DNA from 2 places in the Lysinibacillus sp. FW12 genome. Region 1 is predicted to be linked to the other one. Evidence: a T-box and tRNA genes for the amino acid it is inferred to sense, from the RefSeq annotation. Region 1 holds a T-box; the other holds one or more tRNA genes.
The links. The T-box of region 1 lies ahead of argS (arginine--tRNA ligase). A T-box ahead of a tRNA ligase gene usually reads a tRNA of that ligase, here a tRNA-Arg.
Positions count from the first base shown of each region.

Region 2: it has a tRNA-Arg gene. The T-box ahead of argS (arginine--tRNA ligase) is inferred to sense a tRNA for this amino acid. The anticodon was not compared.

Region 1 covers NZ_CP139094.1:2,421,069-2,431,891, reverse strand. The annotation lists partial or broken gene fabF (beta-ketoacyl-ACP synthase II) at 1-290, shown strand, start outside; gene SJW71_RS12445 (alpha/beta fold hydrolase) at 399-1,145, shown strand; gene SJW71_RS12440 (amidohydrolase family protein) at 1,275-2,018, shown strand; gene SJW71_RS12435 (ABC-F family ATP-binding cassette domain-containing protein) at 2,067-3,671, opposite strand; gene SJW71_RS12430 (FAD-dependent oxidoreductase) at 4,308-6,191, shown strand; T-box leader at 6,273-6,491, shown strand; gene argS (arginine--tRNA ligase) at 6,536-8,209, shown strand; gene SJW71_RS12420 (MFS transporter) at 8,266-9,438, shown strand; gene SJW71_RS12415 (hypothetical protein) at 9,666-10,055, opposite strand; gene SJW71_RS12410 (TcaA NTF2-like domain-containing protein) at 10,541-10,823, shown strand, end outside.
Region 2 covers NZ_CP139094.1:928,438-939,260, forward strand. The annotation lists gene SJW71_RS04775 (gluconeogenesis factor YvcK family protein) at 1-711, shown strand, start outside; gene whiA (DNA-binding protein WhiA) at 775-1,722, shown strand; gene SJW71_RS04785 (HPr family phosphocarrier protein) at 1,836-2,093, shown strand; gene clpP (ATP-dependent Clp endopeptidase proteolytic subunit ClpP) at 2,348-2,938, opposite strand; tRNA gene SJW71_RS04795 (tRNA-Arg) at 3,245-3,319, shown strand; gene SJW71_RS04800 (basic amino acid ABC transporter substrate-binding protein) at 3,815-4,612, shown strand; gene SJW71_RS04805 (amino acid ABC transporter permease) at 4,701-5,405, shown strand; gene SJW71_RS04810 (amino acid ABC transporter ATP-binding protein) at 5,402-6,124, shown strand; gene SJW71_RS04815 (spore coat protein) at 6,170-6,784, opposite strand; gene SJW71_RS04820 (LemA family protein) at 6,920-7,504, shown strand; gene SJW71_RS04825 (TPM domain-containing protein) at 7,504-8,253, shown strand; gene SJW71_RS04830 (S9 family peptidase) at 8,402-10,672, shown strand; partial or broken gene SJW71_RS04835 (PLP-dependent aminotransferase family protein) at 10,730-10,823, opposite strand, start outside.

The DNA of each region.
Region 1 (10,823 bases):
TTAAAAGTGTCTTTGGCAACCATGCCTATCAATTAAAAGTAAGCTCTACAAAATCGATGACTGGACATCTTTTTGGAGCAGCCGGGGGTATCGAGGCGATCATTACCTTAAAAAGTATCATGGAGAATATCATTCCACCTACAATCAATTATGACACGCCAGATCCCGAGTGTGATTTAAATTATGTGCCAAACGAGGCGCTTCATCAAACGGTCAACATTGCTTTATCCAATGGCTTTGGCTTTGGTGGTCATAATGCGGTACTAGCCTTTAAAAAGTTTGAGGAATAAAATAATAGAAAGAGGATGACAAGGATGGTATGGAATTGGATGTTCATACCATCCTTTCTATTTTAATGTATAATTATGGATGAACGGTTTCAGAGAAAGGGGTTTTATATGAAGTACGAACTATATGGAGACCAACAAAGCAATATTACTATTCTTGCCATACCAGCATTAGGGGAACGAACAGAATTTTATCGTCCATTGGCCAAGCAATTAAATGAATTTCGTTGGATTGTTTGTGAACTACCAGGACATAATGGCTATGACACGAAGGATAGTTCGATTATTAGTTATATACATAAATTAAACCATTTATTAGACTCTTTAGCTGTAACAAAAGTTCATTTAGTTGGCGCATCAATTGGAGCGACAATCATACAAGCCTTTTATCAGCAGTACGCGGAGGTTGTTCAATCACTTCTTTTATTAGATGGCGGCTATTATTTTTTAGGTGATCGTCAAGGCTCTCATGAAGAAATAACTTTACAAACAATCGACAATTTTGAAGAGATCAAAACGGCAGTTCACGAATTCACCTATGGAATTGAAGGGCTAAACCCCAAGAATTACGAGCAATTTGAACAGTATTTTTTAGGGAACTATATTCTTGATAAAGGATTTTATAGACATCATTGTGATGTGGCTTCATATAATGCTCTCAGTCAGGAGGTAGAGACAATTAATTATTGTTTAACGAAGCAGCCTACTATCCCAGTAAATTTACTTCTTGCTGAAAATAGCATAGATGAGTTTAAGGGCAAAAAAATAGTGGAATATCAACAACGGCATCCCTTAGCAAATGTTCAAATCGTTCGTAATGGTCATCACTATTTACCTTTAACCCATACGAGGAAGTAACAAGTTTTCTACAAATTAATTTAGCAAGAAGTTTGTAATTATATAAGTTTTTCTTATGATGTATTAGCAGAAAAACAATATTCTTCTTATGACTGTTATGTGTTAAATTGAGGGAAAGGGGGTTGAAAGATGAAAATTTTTGATGCACATTTTCATATTATCGATTTAAACTTTCCGATTAATGAAAATCAAGGATACACACCACCGAGCTACATGGTAAATGATTACCTAAAGGCAACTAGTCATTTACATATAGGGGGAGGAGCCATTGTTTCAGGATCTTTCCAAGGTTTTGACCAAGCCTATCTAGTTAAAGCATTGACACAGCTAGGTCCCTCATTCTGTGGTGTGACGCAATTACCGTATACTGTGACGGATGAAGAAATAGTAGATTTACATAACAATGGGGTAAGAGCATTACGCTTTAATATTAAACGAGGTGGCTCAGAGGATGTATCTAAGCTAGATCGCTTTGCTAGAAGAGTGTATGATTTGGTAGGCTGGCATAGTGAATTGTATATCGATGCTAAATCGTTACCGGATATTGCTTCAACCATTGAAGCATTACCCGCTATATCTATCGACCATTTAGGGCTATCGGAGGAAGGGCTTCCTCATTTAGTCAAGCTAGTGGATAAAGGCGTACGGGTGAAAGCGACTGGTTTTGGACGTGTGGAACTCGATGTCAAAAAAGCTTTACAAACTATTTATAACGTCAATCCAGATGCGCTTATGTTTGGGACTGATCTGCCATCCACAAGAGCAAAACGTCCTTTTAATAATGCAGACATAGAATTGATTCAACAGCTTTTTGATGAACAGGCTGTTGCTAAAATTCTCTATCAGAATGCGATGCAATGGTATTTCAAATAAATAATAAAATCCTCTACCTAATGATCGGTAGAGGATTTTTTATAGAAATTAGCTTAAGCCTTGACTATCTTTCCATTCTAAAAATTCATCATATGTTAATTGCTTATCTAAAATAGAGCCGTCTTCACGGATTTCGATGACACGGTTCGCAATTGTTTGGATGAACTGATGGTCATGAGATGTGAAAATCATAGCGCCTTTGAAACGAATTAAGCCTTCATTTAAAGCTTGAATTGATTCAAGGTCAAGGTGGTTCGTTGGTTCATCTAGTAAAATAACGTTTGCTGTCGCAAGCATCATTTTTGATAGCATACAACGTACTTTTTCTCCCCCTGATAAAACAGAAGGTGATTTTTTTACTTCCTCGCCTGAGAATAGCATGCGTCCTAAGAAACCACGTAGGAAGCTTTCTGTTTCATCATCAGGTGAGTATTGACGTAGCCATTCAACTAATGATTTCTCAGAACCCTCGAAGTACTTATCATGATCGTTTTCGAAGTAGCTTTGAGATGTTGTGACACCCCATTTAAATGTACCAGCATCCGCTTCTCTTTCTTCCATTAAAATATCAAGAAGGGCTGTTTTTGCCATAGGGCTACCAAGTAAAACGATTTTATCTTCTTTGTTCATAGAAAAACGAATATCTTTAAATAACGTTTCGCCATCTTGAGTAGCTGTAAGGCCATCGACTGTTAAAACATCATTACCGATTTCACGGCCAATTTGGAAGTTGATGAATGGATATTTACGGCTTGATGGCTTAATATCATCTAGCTCGATTTTATCCAGCATTTTTTTACGAGATGTCGCTTGCTTCGATTTAGAAGCATTCGCAGAGAATCGTGCGATAAACGCCTGTAATTCTTTAATTTTTTCTTCTTTTTTAGCATTTTGGTCTTGTGCCATTTTTTGTGCTAATTGAGAAGATTCATACCAGAAATCATAGTTACCCACATATAATTGGATTTTAGAGAAGTCCAAGTCCGCAATATGTGTACATACTTTGTTTAAGAAGTGACGGTCATGGGATACAACAATAACTGTGTTCTCAAAGTTAATTAGGAATTCTTCTAACCATTGAATAGCCTTTAAGTCAAGGTGGTTGGTAGGCTCATCGAGTAAAAGAACATCAGGCTGACCGAATAATGCCTGTGCAAGTAATACTTTGACTTTGTCAGAGCCTTCAAGGTCACCCATCAGCATGTAGTGAAGGTCATCTGAAATACCTAAACCGTTTAATAATGTAGCTGCTTCTGAGTCAGCTTCCCAACCGTTTAGCTCTGCAAATTCACCTTCTAGCTCTGCTGCACGCATGCCATCTTCATCTGAGAAGTCTTCCTTAGCATAGATCGCGTCTTTTTCTGTTTTTACATCATAAAGGCGCTTATTCCCCATAATAACAGTATCAAGTACTGTATGCTCATCGTATTCAAAGTGGTTTTGCTTTAGGACGGATAAACGTTCGTCCTTGCCCATTGATACGTGACCTTCCTGTGCTTCAATTTCACCAGAAAGAATTTTTAAGAATGTTGATTTACCAGCACCGTTTGCTCCAATTAAACCGTAGCAATTTCCTGGTGTGAATTTTATATTTACGTCTTCAAATAGTTTACGATCGCCATAGCGAAGACCTACATTACTAACTTGAATCATGCAAGTTCCTCCTTTTTTCACAATGGCTCTAGTATATCATGAAATATGTTCCATAGTCTATAAACATTATTAAATCAAGGTTTTGCGTTCTTTCAGCCTATTTTGTTAAACATAAATTGAATAAAGATACAATTAAAAAGTTTTTCTTGATGTAACTTTCTGCAAAGTTGAGACGTCTATATTGTTGTACGATTAACTATTCTTGAAAAAGAATAGAGAAATGACATCATTTACCATGGGGATTTTGGTTGCTTCTTCACAAAGATATCGACTAAAATAATGCTGACTGTTATCAGGTGAACTTAGGTTTCTAATCACAACATGTGTATGTACATAACCCCGTTTGGAATGCCAGCTGATCGTTCCCTTCGATCATTCATACTATTTTTATGCGATTACTACAATTGTCCAATTGGTTGACAAAAAGCATCCAATCCTCATTAATCATTGTATTCATTGATATTAGTAAATCAATTCACATAGAAAAGTTCCGTAGATTAGGTGTGTTTTAATGTACGGTTAAGAGGCTTACATTTGTAGGCAAATGTAGAAATTAGGACATTCAGCTCTTTCAAGAGGTGGAAATGATGATAAAATAAACATGTTTATGGAAAAATTAACTATTGGAGGTACTTTATGGGTAAGGGCTTATTATGGACAGCCACTTGTGTAATAGTAGTTTTACTAGGGTTTGGAAGCTACTATTTTATTAAAGAAATAACAAACTCTATGGCATACAATAAATTAGTGGATGAGTATAAAAAGCCAGAACCAATAAACAATATAGAGGCAGACTATGATGTGATCGTTATTGGTGGAGAACCTGAGGGGGTAGCAGCTGCAGTAGCTGCGGCTCGCAATGGTGCGAAAACATTATTGGTAGAAAAACGACAAGAGCTTGGTGGTTTATTTACATACGGAATGCTGAATTTCCTCGATATCCCTCGTGATGGCCACAATAACTCGATCAGTAAAGGTATTTTCAAAGAGTGGCATGAGCTTGTCAAAGGGAATGACGCTTTTGGCATTGTCGGTGCGAAGGCAGCCTTTAAAAAACTAATTGATGAAGAGCCAAATTTAACCTTATCAGTGCAAACCGAGGTATTGAAAGCGAATGTGAATCAACAGCAAGTAACCTCAGTCGAATTAAAAAATGCGTACGGTACATATGTTGTGACGGGGAAATCTTTTATAGATGCCACACAAGATGCTGATTTTGCTGCAATGTCGAATGTTCCTTTCTTTGTAGGTGGAGAGGATATTGGCATAAAGGATAAACGTATGGCTGTGACTTTAATGCTGCATTTAAAAAATGTAGATTGGGATGAAGTGAAAAAAGCAGCGAAGTCTGACGTATTTGGCGGAGCCAACTTAAATCATACGGTTATGTGGGGCTTCACAAAGCTACATGATGAATACAAGCCTATACAAGAGGGCACGAGATTAAGAGGGTTAAATTTAGCGCGCGTCGATGATGAATATTTTATTAATGCCTTACAAATCTTTGGCATTGATGGCTTGAATGACAACTCCAAACAAGCGGCCATTGCGGCAGGTAAGAAAGAAACGTTACACATTCTTAAATATTTACAGGAAAATTTCCCTGGATTTGAAAAAGCGGAAATTGTCAGCTATCCAGAAGAGCTGTATGTGAGAGAAACAAGACATATTTGGGCCGAATATCAATTACCAATGGCTGATCTTTGGAAAAATAGTGATCAGTGGGATAGTATTGGAATTGCCTCATACCCAGTGGATGTGCAAGCACAGACACCTCATGACTATGGCTACGTCATTGCTGCACCAAAGCAATATGCCATTCCTTTCCGTTCATTAGTACCGAAGGATATTGATGGCTTGCTAGTGGTTGGACGCTCAGCCGGTTATTCGTCACTGGCAGCTGGTAGTGCGCGTATTGTGCCTACCGGAATGGTAACAGGTGAAGCGGCTGGTACTGCGGCTGCACTAGCTTTGAAAGAGAATATCAGCTTTAGAGACATGAGCAAGGATAAAAAGCTTATTGCCTCTTTAAGAAAGCAGCTCGAAAAACAGGGAGCTTATGTTGATTCATTTTCTGTTGAGTATCCGTATCAAGGAAAATGGTATGATGAAGCCATTCAAACACTCATTAATTACGGTCTTGTAGTGGGTGGCTACGAAAATGATTTAAAAGTCGATAGTAAGGCAACAAAAATTAAGTTTGCTAAAATGCTAAAAGAGAGTATGCTCCGTGCTGGTGGAGAGAGTGCCACAGCTAAGAAGGATCAGCTCGAAATTGTCATTAATAAAGTTTATAATAATGGTGATGAAGCCATTATGAGAGATGAAATGGCACAATATTTGGCTGACGTTCTTTTAGGCAAATCCGATGCTACTAGCTGGGATACGTTGATTGAAAAAGGAATCGTCACGGAAAAAGTGGCGAAGAAGGTCAAAGAGAATAAGAATTTAAAATTAAAAGAGATGTACGCCATCATGGCCGATGTCATTCACTATGTAGAAAAAGAACGTTCCTCCTGATGAGGAGCGTTTTTTCAAAAGGAAAATGAAAATCATATTGACGCCAACTAGAAAGTCCTGTAATATATGTCAAAATCATAAAAAAATTCGATGAAAAAGAGAGTAGTTGATGGGACAGCTGGCAAGCGAGTTAGGGATGGTGTGAGCCTAATACAGAAACCATGAATGAAGCGCACTTTGGAGAAGATTCTCGAACTAGTAGTAGAGAATAGCGGGGCGTCACCTCGTTAACAACGGAAAGTGGTCATAACAATGGCAACTAGAGTGGTACCACGGGATTACTATGCTCTCGTCTCTAATTTATAGAGACGGGGGCTTTTTTATTTGAACAGGAGGATGGGAAAATGAATAAACAAATTGCTAAAAGTATTGCAGAAGTTTTTAATCAACAGTTATCGGTGGATGAGATTGAACATTTATTAGAAAAACCAAGAACTTTAGAGCTTGGGGATGTGGCATTTCCGTGCTTTACGTTAGCTAAAACATGGAAGAAATCACCGCAAAGTATTGCCGCAGATATAGCGAATCAGTTAAAAAGTGATGACATCCAGCGTGTGGAGGCTGTGGGTGGCTATGTCAATATTTTTTTGAATCAACAGCAAGTGACGCAGCATGTGTTAAGCAATATCCTGCACGAGAAACATTTATATGGCACCAATCAAACTGCCATGGGACGCGTCGTGTTAGATTTTTCATCGCCCAATATTGCGAAGCCTTTCTCCATGGGACATTTACGTTCAACGGTCATCGGCAATGCATTAGCTAATATTGCTACGAAAAATGGCTATCAAGCGATTCGTATCAATCATCTAGGTGACTGGGGCACCCAATTTGGTAAACTCATCGTGGCGTATCATTATTGGGGTGACAAACAGGCCATTACAGCATCACCGATTGAGGAGTTATTAAAGATTTATGTGAAGTTTCATGAAAAAGCAGAGCAAGATCCAACACTAAACGAACAGGCACGTGCAGCCTTTAAAGCGTTAGAAGACGGCGATGAAGAGGCACTCGCATTATGGCAGTGGTTCAGAGATGTCTCCTTAGTAGAGTTTCAGACAATCTATCAGCTACTGGGCATTGATTTTGATGCCTTTACGGGAGAGGCCTTTTACAATGATAAAATGACAGCCGTTGTGACAGAGCTAAAAGATAAAGAACTCTTAGTAGAATCAGACGGGGCATATGTAGTTGAGTTAGACAATATGCCACCGTGCTTAATTACAAAAACGGATGGAGCTACGCTTTATGCAACGCGTGACTTAGCTGCAGCCTTCTATCGTCAACAGCACTACCAGCCAGAAAAGATTTTCTACGTGGTCGGTAATGAGCAATCACTACACTTTAAGCAACTATTTCAAGTCATCGACAAAATGGGCTATGCTTGGGCAAACCATCTACACCACGTACCATTTGGGATGATGCTTAAGGATGGTAAAAAAATGTCTACACGTAAAGGCAAAGTGGTGTTGCTTGCTGATGTGCTCAAAGAGGCTATTGCAACGGCCAAGCACAATATTGAAGAAAAGAACCCTCATTTACCAAATAAAGAACAAGTAGCACAGCAAGTAGGGGTAGGTGCGGTCATTTTCAATGATTTAAAATATCATCGCCAAAATGATATTGAATTCTCAATCGAACAAATGATGAATTTTGAAGGAGAAACAGGGCCATATGTGCAATACACCTATGCACGTCTGTGTTCCATTTTAGAAAAAGTCGAGGTACCATCACATGACGTGACTCTCGAAGCATTAGGTGAGCAGGCTTGGCCGATTATTTTATTATTAGAACAATTTCCTAACGTGGTGGTCACAGCTTTTGAACAGGCAGATCCGTCGCTAATAGCAAAGTTCGCGTTACAGCTTGCACGTTTATTGAATAAATATTATGCACAACATAAAATATTAGCCGATGATGCACAACAAACATCACGTATAGCACTATGTTATGGTGTCGCAATCATCTTAAAAGAATCGCTCACTTTATTGGGCATCGAGTCACCTGCAAATATGTGAGGTAGCACGATCATAGATTGTCTTGTCAAAGTAGCAGTAGAGAGGATATTGAACAAATGGTGAAAAAACAATGGACCGTTTCGCTCATACTGGTGGTAGTAAGTATATTTTTAATTGCGCTCAATATGAGACCAGTAGTAACAGCAATCGGACCACTATTTAACGTATTAGCATCAGCCTTGCATGTCTCCAATACGAGCATCAGTTTACTAACTTCGATTCCCGTTTTTTGTATGGGATTATTTGCTCCACTTGCTGTGCCTCTTCAGCGGAAGCTTGGGACGAAATCGTCTATCACACTGTTAGGCGTCATCCTTGTTGTAGCGAATGGATTGCGTTTTTTTAAAGAAAGCTATCAATTACTAGTGATCACCAGTTTTATGGCAGGTTTGGCTATCGCTATAATTGGTCCGATATTAAATGCGTATATTAAGAAAAAATTTCCGCAGCGTTTTACGGCAGTGATTGGTATCTATTCATTTGGCATTGGGGTAGGGGCTACCTTAAGTGCTGCGTTAACTGTTGCTTTTTATCATGCTTTTGCTAATAGTTGGACCATTGCACTTGGGCTATGGGTCCTACTAGCTATTGTCGCAGTTGTCTTTTGGTTATTGGCCATTCCAACAGAGCAGCCAGAGTTTGGGCAAAACGTGGAAACGTCTGAACAGAGTCGGAATCCGTGGACATCTAGACGTGCCTGGGTGATTTTACTGTACTTTGGTTTACAAACGTCGCTGTTTTTCTCCATCATGTCTTGGCTCACACCTCTTCTGCAGGATAAAGGCTCGACACTAGAGGCAGCTAGTACCATGCTCACATGTATGTCAATTGTGCAAATGATTGGAAATATGGCTGTGCCAGTATTCATGGAAAAATGGCCAAATCGAATGGCTTGGATTCGAGCATTAGGCTTAGTAGGCGTCATTGGATTTACACTATTGTGGCTCACATCAGGGACCCTTTTATGGTTAGCTGTTTTATTGATTGGCATAGTCTTAAGTGGTCTATTTCCGATTGGCTTGTTGTTACCACTTGATGAGGCTCAAAACGATCAAGAGGCCAATAGCTGGTCCTCGATGGTGCTATCAGGTGGCTTTATGCTGAGTGCCATAATCCCAATCATGATTGGGGTTGGCTATGACATAACAGGCAACCATATGTGGACATATGTCATCTTTCTTGTGTTGATGGTAGGCATTATCGCAACGACAGGACTGTTAAAAAAATAAGAGGATATGCGTTAACGGTAACCCGTTCAGTTCAGTGGTAAAAAAGTTCAAAATAACATTGGAAATTGCGACATATTTTACAATGAAATTATCACTACAATTAACATAGTAATTAGCATTGATTTTGACATAAAAAAGGACTTAATTCACTTAATGAACTAAGTCCTTTTAACATCGGCTATTTATAATGGAAAATAAGCCTCTGTTTGTTGAACAAGACGTTTTGTTTACCCTTCAACGATTGCAAGATACTTTTTGATTTCTCCCTCAGATTCAATAATTAAAATATCTTCTCTTTCTTTTGTAGAAAAAATCTTTGCACCAACAGGAAGTTTATTTGACATTTCATCTTTAAAATTCGTACCAGTATCATTTTTTGTTTTAATTTCACTGACTTGAACATCTTTTGTTAAAGATAATTTTTCTACCCAATCAATATTAGCTTTATAAATTACGCCCTTATATTGAAAGATATCAGCATTAGAATCCAAAGTTAATACTTCTTCGGCGTCGATACTATCATTCGTCACTGTTGTAGTTCCCCCTTGAATATTACAGCCTGTAATCATAAATAATGCTAATACAATTAAACCGTAGAAATATTTTTTTGATTTCATTTTAATCACCTCTATTACATAGACTTGAATTATCTGGAAAAGTTACAAATATTCCATAACACCAGTGAAATACAGGTGTTATTTGAAATTAAATAGTAACTGGACATTCATTCATCATTTATAGATAATATACTCCCAAGAATACACCTTAGAAGCCAAACAAAGTCGTTGTACAGGTGTTTCATCTTTTCCATTCGTTTAAAAATGCAGACAGAAGTTATAAAAATAGCCTGCTAATTACAATGAAATTAGCAGGCTATTTCTTTTTTTATGAAAATTATTTTCCGATTCAGTTATCCTCCAATTCTCACAACAAATGTTATGTTTCATAAAAAATAATAGGTAGAATGAAATAAATAGAGACAAGTTGCTGCATTTTTCTAATATCGAAATTTAAATAATAATATTATGTAAACTTGAAACATCACCATTCCTTGATTATGATAGACAATAGAGAATGATGAAAAGAAAGTTTTGGTGAAAGTATGTATAAAAAAGTGCTCGTGTTAGGAGCGACAGCTTTACTCATCACAGGCTGTGATAGTCAAATAGGAGCAGGCTGGTTTCAAAGTAAAAAGGCAGAAGTCCACAAAGAGAGATCGATTGTCGAGCAAGAAGAAAAAATTATTCCAGAAGTAAAAGTTATCGGAGAGCATGGTGTTGGGGCAGGCATTATAATTAAACAACAGGATGATCATCTGTTCATTTTAACGAGTGGAGCACTTGTCGCATCCAAACCAACGGCTCTTATCCAGTTCGGTCAAAATA
Region 2 (10,823 bases), 1.5 Mb from region 1:
ATGCTTACAGCTCTTACTGATATTACAGGCGATTTCAGCCATGCTATAAGTGAAATGGGAAAGGTTTTAAAAGTTCATGGTCGCGTTATACCAGCTGCAAATAAAAAAATAAACCTACATGCTGTGCTAGAGGATGGTTCAATTATCGAAGGAGAATCCAAAATACCAACAGCAACAAAGCGCATTAATCGCGTTTTTTTAGTACCTGAAAATGTGCAACCGTTACCAGAAGCTATTCGTGCCATACATCGTGCAGACTATATTTTAATCGGTCCTGGAAGCTTGTATACAAGTATCATTCCCAATTTGCTTGTGAAGGAGATTGGTGAAGCTGTAGTGAAAGCAAAAGGAAGAAAAATATATGTTTGTAATTTAATGACGCAAAAAGGTGAAACCATTTCTTATACAGCAGGCGATCATGTAGCAGCCATACATAAGCATGTTGGCAACGATTTTATTGATTCGATTTTAGTAAATGATGAAGAACTCCCAATTCCAGTAAAAGAACTGTATAAAGAAGAAAGAGCTGAACCAGTAACATTTGATGTGGCAAAGCTTGAAAGTATGGGTTTAGAGGTAATTAAACGTGACATTGCGACTATTAGGCAGGATGGAACTGTTCGACATAATGCTGCAAATGTTGCAGAATGGCTAGTAGATTACGCTGATATTTACCATCAAAAGGTAAATAGACCGATTATAGAAACATAATACGTTTATTGTATATGGTAAGATAACATATACATAGAAATATGATTGAAAGGGGGGCGTGATATGTCTTTTGCTTCTGAAACAAAAAAAGAACTGACGCAAATAGAAGCGGACAATCATTGTATGAAAGCAGAAGTTTCTGCCCTAATTCGTATGAATGGTTCATTATCCTTTGCAAATAAACAACTAAGCTTAGACGTGCAAACTGAAAACGCTGCAATAGCTAGAAGATTATATACGATTATGAAAAAGTTATATCCATACAATGTGGAATTACTAGTTCGCAAGAAAATGCGACTTAAAAAAAATAATGTGTATATATGCCGTGTAAGAGAAGGTGCACGTGAGCTGTTAATTGATTTAGAAATCATCTCAGACGACTTTCAATTTAATCATACAATCTCAAGAGAGCTCATAAAAAAGAGTGGACAAAAAAGAGCGTATTTAAGAGGTGCATTTTTAGCAGGAGGTTCTGTCAATAATCCAGAAACATCAGCCTATCATTTAGAGATATATTCTTTATATAAAGAGCATGGTGAAGCATTAATGGATTTAATGAATGAATTTGAGCTCAATGCTAAAACAATTGAACGGAAAAAAGGTTTTGTGACGTATTTAAAGGAAGCAGAAAAAATTTCAGATTTCCTTAATATTGTTGGTGCCCACCAGGCTATGATGAAGTTTGAAGATGTTCGGATATTGCGAGATATGCGCAATAGTGTCAACCGTATTGTAAACTGTGAAACAGCCAATTTAAATAAGACCATAGGTGCAGCATTACGGCAAGTGGAGAATATTCGATTTATTGAAAATTCGATTGGCCTTGATCAACTGCCAGAGAAGCTTCGTGAAATAGCACGTCTACGTGTAGAATACCAAGATGTTACGTTAAAAGAGCTTGGTGAAATGGTTTCCAGTGGAACGGTTAGTAAATCAGGCGTTAACCATCGATTAAGAAAAATTGACGAAATTGCGGAAGCATTAAGACGCGGTGAAAAAATAGGTGGTTAAGTTTTCATACTTTTCAGGTATGAATGTCATGCGTAATCGCTTATTGTTCTTTTGCTAGTAAGTAAGGTAAGATAAAACTAATAGATGAACGGTAGTGAAGGGGAGTTTTGAGAATGATTGAGAGAAGAGTCCAGGTCAAATTAAAATTAGGACTACAAGCTAGACAAGCAGCACTATTTGTGCAAGAAGCAAATCGTTTTAGTGCTGATATCTTTCTAGAAAAAGATGAGAAAAAAGTAAATGCGAAATCCATTATGGGTGTCATGAGTCTAGCTGTCGCTAAAGGTACCGAAGTTACTTTAAGCAGTGAAGGCAACGATGCCGAGCAAGCGGTTACAGCATTGGCAACACTTATCGAAAAAGAAGATTAAACATTTGTAATATTATCGAACATAAAGGCACCACAGAGCAATTCTGTGGTGCCTTCATGTTGTTGAATAAATGTTCCGTTCCGCCCGCGTCCTTTCCCCAGAGGGTACGTTCGCTCCTTATCTCATTTGTGACGTTGATCCTCTAGGAGTAACGCTTAAAATGAGTAGGGAGAACATTATCACCTTTCACAAAAAAATTTATTTTTCAACACAATAAAGGCATCACAGAGCAAATCTGTGATGCCTTCTGTTTTTTATTTATTATCGCTACGATGCATAATATGGTCGATTAAACCGTATTCTTTAGCTCGCTCAGCAGTCATGAAGTTATCACGATCTGTGTCTCTTGCAATGACTTCAAGTGGTTGACCAGTGCGTTCAGATAAAATGCCGTTTAATTTTTCACGTAAGAATAAAATACGTTTAGCAGCAATTTCAATTTCCGTCGCTTGACCTTGTGCACCACCTAGTGGTTGGTGAATCATGACTTCTGCATTTGGTAATGCAAAACGTTTACCAGGTTCCCCAGCAGCAAGTAAGAATGCTCCCATTGACGCAGCCATACCAATACAAATTGTTTGAACCTGTGGCTTAATAATTTGCATTGTGTCGTAGATAGCCATACCAGCCGTAATTGATCCACCTGGTGAATTGATGTAAAGAGAGATATCTTTATCTGGATCTTCTGCTTGTAGGAAAAGAAGCTGTGCGACAATAGAGTTAGCTACATTGTCATCAATAGCACTTCCTAAAAGGATAATACGGTCTTTAAGCAGACGTGAGTAAATATCGTATGCACGTTCACCACGACTTGTTTGTTCAATAACTGTAGGAATTAAATTCATGTTAAATCCTCCTTAAAAAACTAAATTCGAATACCTTTGCTGAAATTTCCATTGTTATTTCAGCTGTATCCTTATCATACACATTATAGTCAGGGAAGGTCAAATATTAACCCTGCTAAAGTGAAATTAAAAAAAATATATTGTTTTTGCATTCTATGGTTGTATTTTGTGAGATACGTTTGTATAATAGTTAAGGTTATAAGTTTAAAGTACAGGACACTATTTTGCAGGTATGCTTCAAAAATGAGGATTATCTACATCATGCTTTTCGTAAGCCTAGAGTGAGTACTTTTTTTTTGTGCTTTTGCCCTCGTGGTGTAATGGATAACACGTAAGATTCCGGTTCTTGCACTGGGGGTTCGATTCCCTCCGAGGGCGCCATTTTACTGATTATAGATATACTTGTTATAGCTCGTCTCCTAATAAGTAGTTTAGCAGCCTGCTTAGTGGAGATAGAGAGGAAAAAGTAAGGGAATACTGTCCTAGTTGGCATTATTCCCCTATTTGTTCCTTTCAAACCTTCAAAAAAGCAACAACTCCAAATTATTTTTTAGTGAACATACTGTACGTGGACTAGTCATAGTCAAAAAAAGAATCCTTTCTGAGGGGATTCTTTTTTTTGCCAAAATTTATCGAAAATTGGCATCGTTTATATTGTATATATATTAGTTTTAGGTTTGATTTCTTGTTATTTATACATATTTTATCTAATTATATGCATTTAATATAAATTTATATGAAAAAATATTTAGTTTTATGTGAAAAGTTGTTGTCTAATTACTATAATGTTAATATAATTGACCTAATAGTCTAACATTTCCGAATTGCGAAAAATAATACGCATTTCGGAATATTATCGAAACAGGGGGAAAAACAATGAAAAAAACAGGATGGATGTTATTGATGATGATAGCAGCTTTAACATTAGCACTTGCAGGTTGCGGAACAAAAGATGATGCATCCTCAGGTAGTACACCTTCAGAAGATGGCGGAGATGGGAAGAAAGTATATAAAGTAGGTACAGAGGCTACTTTTGCACCATTTGAATCTGTTGACGATTCAGGGAAAATTGTAGGGATTGATGTCGATATTTTACAAGCTATTGCGGATGAAATGGATTTTGAGGTTGAATGGAATAATATTGGTTGGGAGCCTGTTTTCCAAACAATTAAAAATGGCGAAACAGATATCGGTGCTTCTGGGATCACAATCACGGAAGAGCGTAAAGAATCATTTGATTTTACAGAACCATACTATGAATCTCAATTACTAATCGTTGTGAAAGAAGATTCAAAGATTAAGTCATTAGAAGAACTAAAAGATAAAAAGGTATCCGTTCAAATTAATGCTACTGGTCATATGGCAGCGAAAAAGTTACAAGGTGAAGCAAGTACAAATATTATGGCTTTTGAAAGTCAGCCAATCGCTATTCAAGAGATGTTAAATGGAAACGTTGATGCAGCTATTGGAGATAATGCAGTAGTTTATGAATATATTAAAGCTCATCCAGATCAAAAACTAAAAGTAATTGAAGATGATGCATTCGAAAAAGAATACTATGGCTTTATGGTTCAAAAGGGGAATAAAGAGCTATTAGATAAATTGAATGAAGGTCTTAAAAAGATTAAAGAAAACGGAAAATTAAAAGAAATTACAGGTACGGATTTTCAGTAATAAATGAGTAGGGTGATGCCACTAGCACAGCTACTGTGCTGGCGGCTCATTTAATTTTCGTAACTTTAAAGGGGAATGGGGTTTTCGGATGGACATCTTTGACCTACGCTGGGACATTGTCTGGAACTACCGAGATATGTTTATACGAGGTATTGGCGTAACACTTATTTTGACACTTAGTGGTTATTTTGGAGGTATTCTATTAGGTCTATTTTTGGGCCTAGGAAAATTATCGAGTAAAAAATGGATTTATTGGCCATCTAAACTATATATCGATTTATTCCGTGGAACACCAATGCTTGTGCAAATTTTGTTAATACACTTAGCAGTGATTCCAACAATCTTTGGTCATTCTTTAGGCTATATGGTTTCAGGTATTACAGCACTAATTTTAAACTGTGCAGCTTACAATGCGGAAATCTTCCGTGCAGGTATTCAAAGTATTGCAAAAGGGCAAATGGAGGCAGCTCGTTCTCTTGGTTTAACGCATAACCAGGCGATGCGAAAGGTCATTTTACCGCAAGCATTTAGACGCATGATTCCACCGTTAGGGAATGAATTCATTGCATTATTAAAAGATTCATCATTAGTAACAGTTATTGCAGCACCAGATATTTTATATGCTAGTAAAGTAGTAGCAGGTGCAAGTTTCCGCTTCTGGGAACCGTACATCGTTGCTGCATTACTATACTTAGTTTTAACATATGGTGTAACGAAGATTGTCGCATTTATCGAGAAACGTTTTAGCAATAGTTATGTCCCTCGTAAAGCAGAAGGGCGGGAAGCAAGATGATAAAAATTGAGAACCTACACAAATATTTTGGCAAGCTTGAAGTATTAAAAGGAATCGATTATGAAATTCAAGAGAAACAGGTTGTCTGCGTCATTGGACCATCTGGTTCAGGGAAAAGTACATTTTTACGCTGCATCAATATGCTTGAAGAAGTGACAGATGGTGCTATTTATATTGAAAACGTAAAAATAAATGATCCTAAAACGAATATCAATGAGATTCGAGCTGAAGTTGGCATGGTGTTTCAACAATTTAACTTATTCCCTCATATGACAGTTCTCGATAATGTAACGATGGCACCTATGCAAATTCGTAAAATGAGTCGTCCAGATGCTGAAGCACTTGGACATGAGCTATTGAAAAAGGTTGGACTCGACAGCAAGGCTTATAATTATCCTGAGCAGCTTTCAGGTGGTCAGCAGCAGCGTGTAGCCATTGCACGTGCCTTAGCAATGAAGCCCAAAGCCATTCTATTTGACGAGCCTACTTCCGCACTCGATCCAGAAATGGTAAAAGAGGTGCTAGATGTAATGAAAAATCTAGCTGCTGAAGGGATGACAATGGTTGTTGTTACCCATGAAATGGGGTTTGCTCGTGAAGTGGGCGATCGAGTTGTCTTTATGGATGGAGGCTTTATCGTAGAAGAAGGCTCTCCGGATGAATTGTTCGGCAATCCGCAAAACGAACGTACGAAGGCATTTTTAGGGAAAGTTCTATAATTAAAAAGACAGTCCATGGTGAGAAATTACACCATGGACTGTTTTTTAATGAAGGGGATTAGATGTTGTGTCGTATGCATTAAGCATCGTTTGCATATCCTGTTCAGAGTACTGAGGCACCTGATAATAGCCATGCATATTTTGGTAGATCGATAATTCGTATGCCATTTCGATGCAGTTTGGAATACTATCAGCAACAACACGACGAACAACAGGGTTTGTTGTCTCCATCGCCGCAGTAGTCATACATTTAGCTGCCCCTTTTTGAGCACCAAGTAAGAAACCAGAAATGGCTTCATCATTAATTTCATTGGCATTTTGCATTGGCTTTTTAGGTTGACCAGCATTTAAGCCGTATTTAAAGTCATTACCTGTCTCCATTTGATAACGCCCTGTTGGCACAGATGGATCATGACCAGTTTTAAAGGACTCCACAATTGTATTGTACATACCTAGAGTGAAGTTATATTGGCGATCCAAAATGCTTAGTAGCTCTGGATCCTTTACATGTGGGCGTAAAATAATGGCTTGGTTCATACCAGCAATAATTTCGCCGATCGTTTCATGTATGTCCATCATTTCATGGCCACCATGATTTAGGCTATGTTGTTGATTGAAATTTGTTTGATTTGATGATTCGTTATAAAACGATTGTGACAAAAAAAACGCCTCCTCAAAGATATTTTGTTGCAGTATTTAGTATGTCGAGTCCATTCCATTTCATACGGTATAAATGTAAAAGCAAAAATGTAGACTAATGACAGAAGGAAAAGGAAGTTGAGGAGGCATTAAAATTTGAAAAAATCGTTCGGACCTATTGCTGTCATTGTTATTATTTTTGTGGTAATCGCTTTATTATTCATTCCTAAATATAATAGCCTGGTGTCAGCAGAAGAAAATGTTGATTCAAAATGGGCTCAAGTTGAGAATCAGCTCCAACGCCGTTTTGATTTAATCCCCAATTTAGTAGAATCTGTAAAAGGTTATGCCAATCATGAACAAGAAGTCATAACAAGTATAACGGAAGCACGTGCGCAAATGGGGAGTGCTAATTCACCGCAGGAGCAAGCTGTGGCAAATGATGCTTTAACTGGCGCACTAAGCAGATTACTTGTGGTAGTGGAAAATTACCCCAATTTAAAGGCTGATGCAAATTTCCGTCAGTTAATGGATGAATTAGCAGGCACAGAAAATCGTCTAGCTGTAGCACGCGAGGATTATAACAATGAGGTACAGCAATTTAATAAGCATGTTAAACGTTTCCCGGGTAATTTAGTTGCAGGGATGTTTGGATTCGAGCAAAAAGAATACTTTAAAGCGGCCGCAGGGGCTGACAAGGCGCCATCAATCGATTTTAGTCAATCATCAGGTACACACTAATGAAACGTTATATTGTACAGATTATCATCGTTTGCTCGGTGCTTCTTTTTTGTACGAATATGACGAAAGCAGCTATGCCATCACCAATGAAAAATACGTATATCCATGATTTTGCCAATGTTTTATCTGCAAATGTCAAAGAACAATTAAATCATTATTCAGAGCAGTTAGATCAAGGCACAGGTGCTGAGATTATGGTTGTCACAGTGGATAGTCTCAGCGGGCAGGAGCCAAAGATGTATGCAACCAAAATGATTCGCTCATGGGGAATAGGTGACAAAGAAAAAAATAATGGTGTCCTAATACTAGCCACTTTTGGTCAGGGTGAAGGCAATAATGATGTGGTAATAGCTGTTGGTCAGGGACTAGAGGGACCATTACCAGATGGTAAGCTAGGACGTATTTTAGATCATGCATTTTACCCATCTGCGAGTGAGGGAAACATTGATCAAGCCTTCCAAGCTACATATGCTGAAGTATTTCGCACTGTTGCGGAAGAGTATAATTGGAATGGTGAAGTACCTGTAGGAGCTAACGAGGGTGAAGATATGCCTGTTTGGTTAATCATCTTAATCATAATTGTAGTCCTCATCATTTATTCGTTCTTTTCAAAAGGCGGTGGTGGTCCAAGAGCTGGGGGCTTTGGTGGTTTTCCAGGAAGCTTTGGTGGAGGTCGATCGAGTGGTGGAGGCTTCGGAGGCTTTGGTGGAGGATCTTCTGCAGGAGGAGGAGCAAGCAGAAAATTCTAATCTGTCTGTATTAGCGAACTAATCATATTAGTTCGCTTTCCTTATGGATATATTTAGTGACCTTTTCATTGACATTAATTACATTATTGGTATAATTTGGGTATATCGACAATCGGTATAACGTAAACTGATATAAGGAGGAATCATTTTGAAAAAAAGATTTTTATCTGCATCATTAGCGATAATATTAACAACATCTGTGGTCATTCCTACAACACTACAAGAAGTACGTGCTGCAGATGAAACGAACAGTGTCGTGGTAGCACAGGAGGAACGCATTTCAGCACAGGAATTTTTGAATTTAGCTGTAACAGCTTTAACATTCCAGCACGGATCAGAACCAATGCGCCAACAGATTATTGGGCAATGGGTAAAGGCTGGAGAGTTAACAGATTTAAGTTCGATGATAAAACGTGATGAGGTTGCTCGTATTTTAGTAAGAGCTATAAATAAAGAAGAGAAAGAAGCATCACTTGCTGAGTATTTAGAAAAGGCGAATAAACTTGGTTTATTTAATGGTGTGGTAAGTACTGAATTTATTTCGAAACAAGATGCAGTAAAAATTTTAAACAATGCAAATCAGATAAAGAATGGTTCTAATAATGAAGGAGTAAAGGAAATTTCTGTAGAGGATTTCATGAAAAATCCTGGGAATTTCGGTTATGAACTTTCACCAGATGGAAATTACATTACGTTTGCCTCTGCATGGGAGAGTCGTTCTAATGTGTTCGTGAAAAAAATGAATGATGATAGTGAGCCGATACGTGTCTCAAGCTCAAAAGATCGTGATATTGCAGGTTTTTTCTGGAAAGATGATACTTTACTTTATTTAAAGGATAAAGGAGGAGATGAAAACTTCCATATTTATTCTACAACATTTAATGGGTCAGAGGAAAAAGATTTAACTCCGTATCCAAACGTAACAGTTGGAATTTTAAGTGGTCTACAGGGTGTGAAAGATGAAATATTGATCATGATGAATAAAGAGGATGCCACTGTTTTTGATGTGTACAAGCTCAATGTAAAAACAGGGGAAACGACTCATGTTGCAAAAAACCCTGGCAATATTACAAGCTGGTTAGCAGATAGAAACGGTAATGTGCGCGTTGCCGTTGCTTCAGACGGTGTGGCAGGCACAATTCTTTATCGAGATTCTGAAAAGGATGAATTTAGACCATTTATTGAAGTTGAGGCTGGAGATGAAGTAATGCCAGTAGCTTTCTCGAAAGACAATCAATACATTTACGCAACATCGAATAAAGGTCGGGATAAGGTAGAAGTAGTAAAATATGATTTAAAAGGTAAAGAAGAAGTTATCATGTCAAATGATGAAGTAGACGTCTCAGGTATACTATATAATGCAGATCAAGATAAATTGTTATATGGTGCATATATTACGGATAAAACAAATTATCAATTCTTTGACGAGGATTTTGAAAAATTATTCCGTAAAATCCAAAACAAACTTGGTGTGCCTGAAAGTGAATTAGGTATTAATGATTACAATAAAGAGATGACAAAATTTATTGTTAGTGTTTCTAGTGATACCGTTTATGGGCAATATTATTATTATGATTCCACTACGGACGAATTAAAAGAATTGGCCACTCTAAGCCCTTGGTTAAACCCAGAGGAGCTTGCTGAAATGCATCCAATTTCATATAAGAGTCGAGACGGCTTAATAATTAACGGTTATTTAACTTTGCCGAAAAATAAAGAGGCAAAAAATCTCCCTCTTATCGTGAATCCACACGGTGGACCATGGGCTCGTGATATGTGGGGCTTTAACCCAGAAGTACAATTATTAGCAAACCGTGGCTATGCAGTACTACAAGTGAATTTCCGTTCGTCAACTGGCTATGGGAAGGAGTTCCTTCAAGCTGGTAATAAGCAATGGGGTCTAAAAATTCAAGATGATATTACAGATGGCGTACAATGGGCTATTGATCAAGGTATTGCAGATCCAGAACGCATTGGTATTTATGGTGCATCCTTTGGTGGTTATGCAACACTAGCTGGTATTACGTATACACCTGATTTATATGCTGCAGCGGTTGACTATGTAGGCGTTTCTAACATTTTCACATTATTAAATACCATCCCGCCATACTGGGAAACTATGCGTGACATGTTTTATGAACGAGTAGGTCACCCAGAAAAAGACAAAGAATTATTAACAGCTGTTTCACCTATCTTCCATGCGGATAAAATTAAAACACCTTTATTTGTCGCTCAAGGCGCAAATGATCCACGTGTCAATAAAGCAGAATCTGATCAAATTGTAGAAGCTTTACGTGCTAGAGGTGTCGACGTAGAGTATATGCTTAAGGATAATGAAGGACATGGCTTCGCGAATGAAGAAAATAGAATTGAATTCTATAATGCTATGGTGAAATTCTTCGACAGTCACTTAAAATAACATGAAAAACGAAAGGCATTGATGTGTAGCTTGCTCGCACTCGATGCCTTTTGTTGATTATAGTAGGTGAATGGTATTTGGGTAAGGCTTCTTACGTTCTAATGAAGAAATACATTGAGCTAGTTCCTCAATGCCGTGATGAATGAATTGC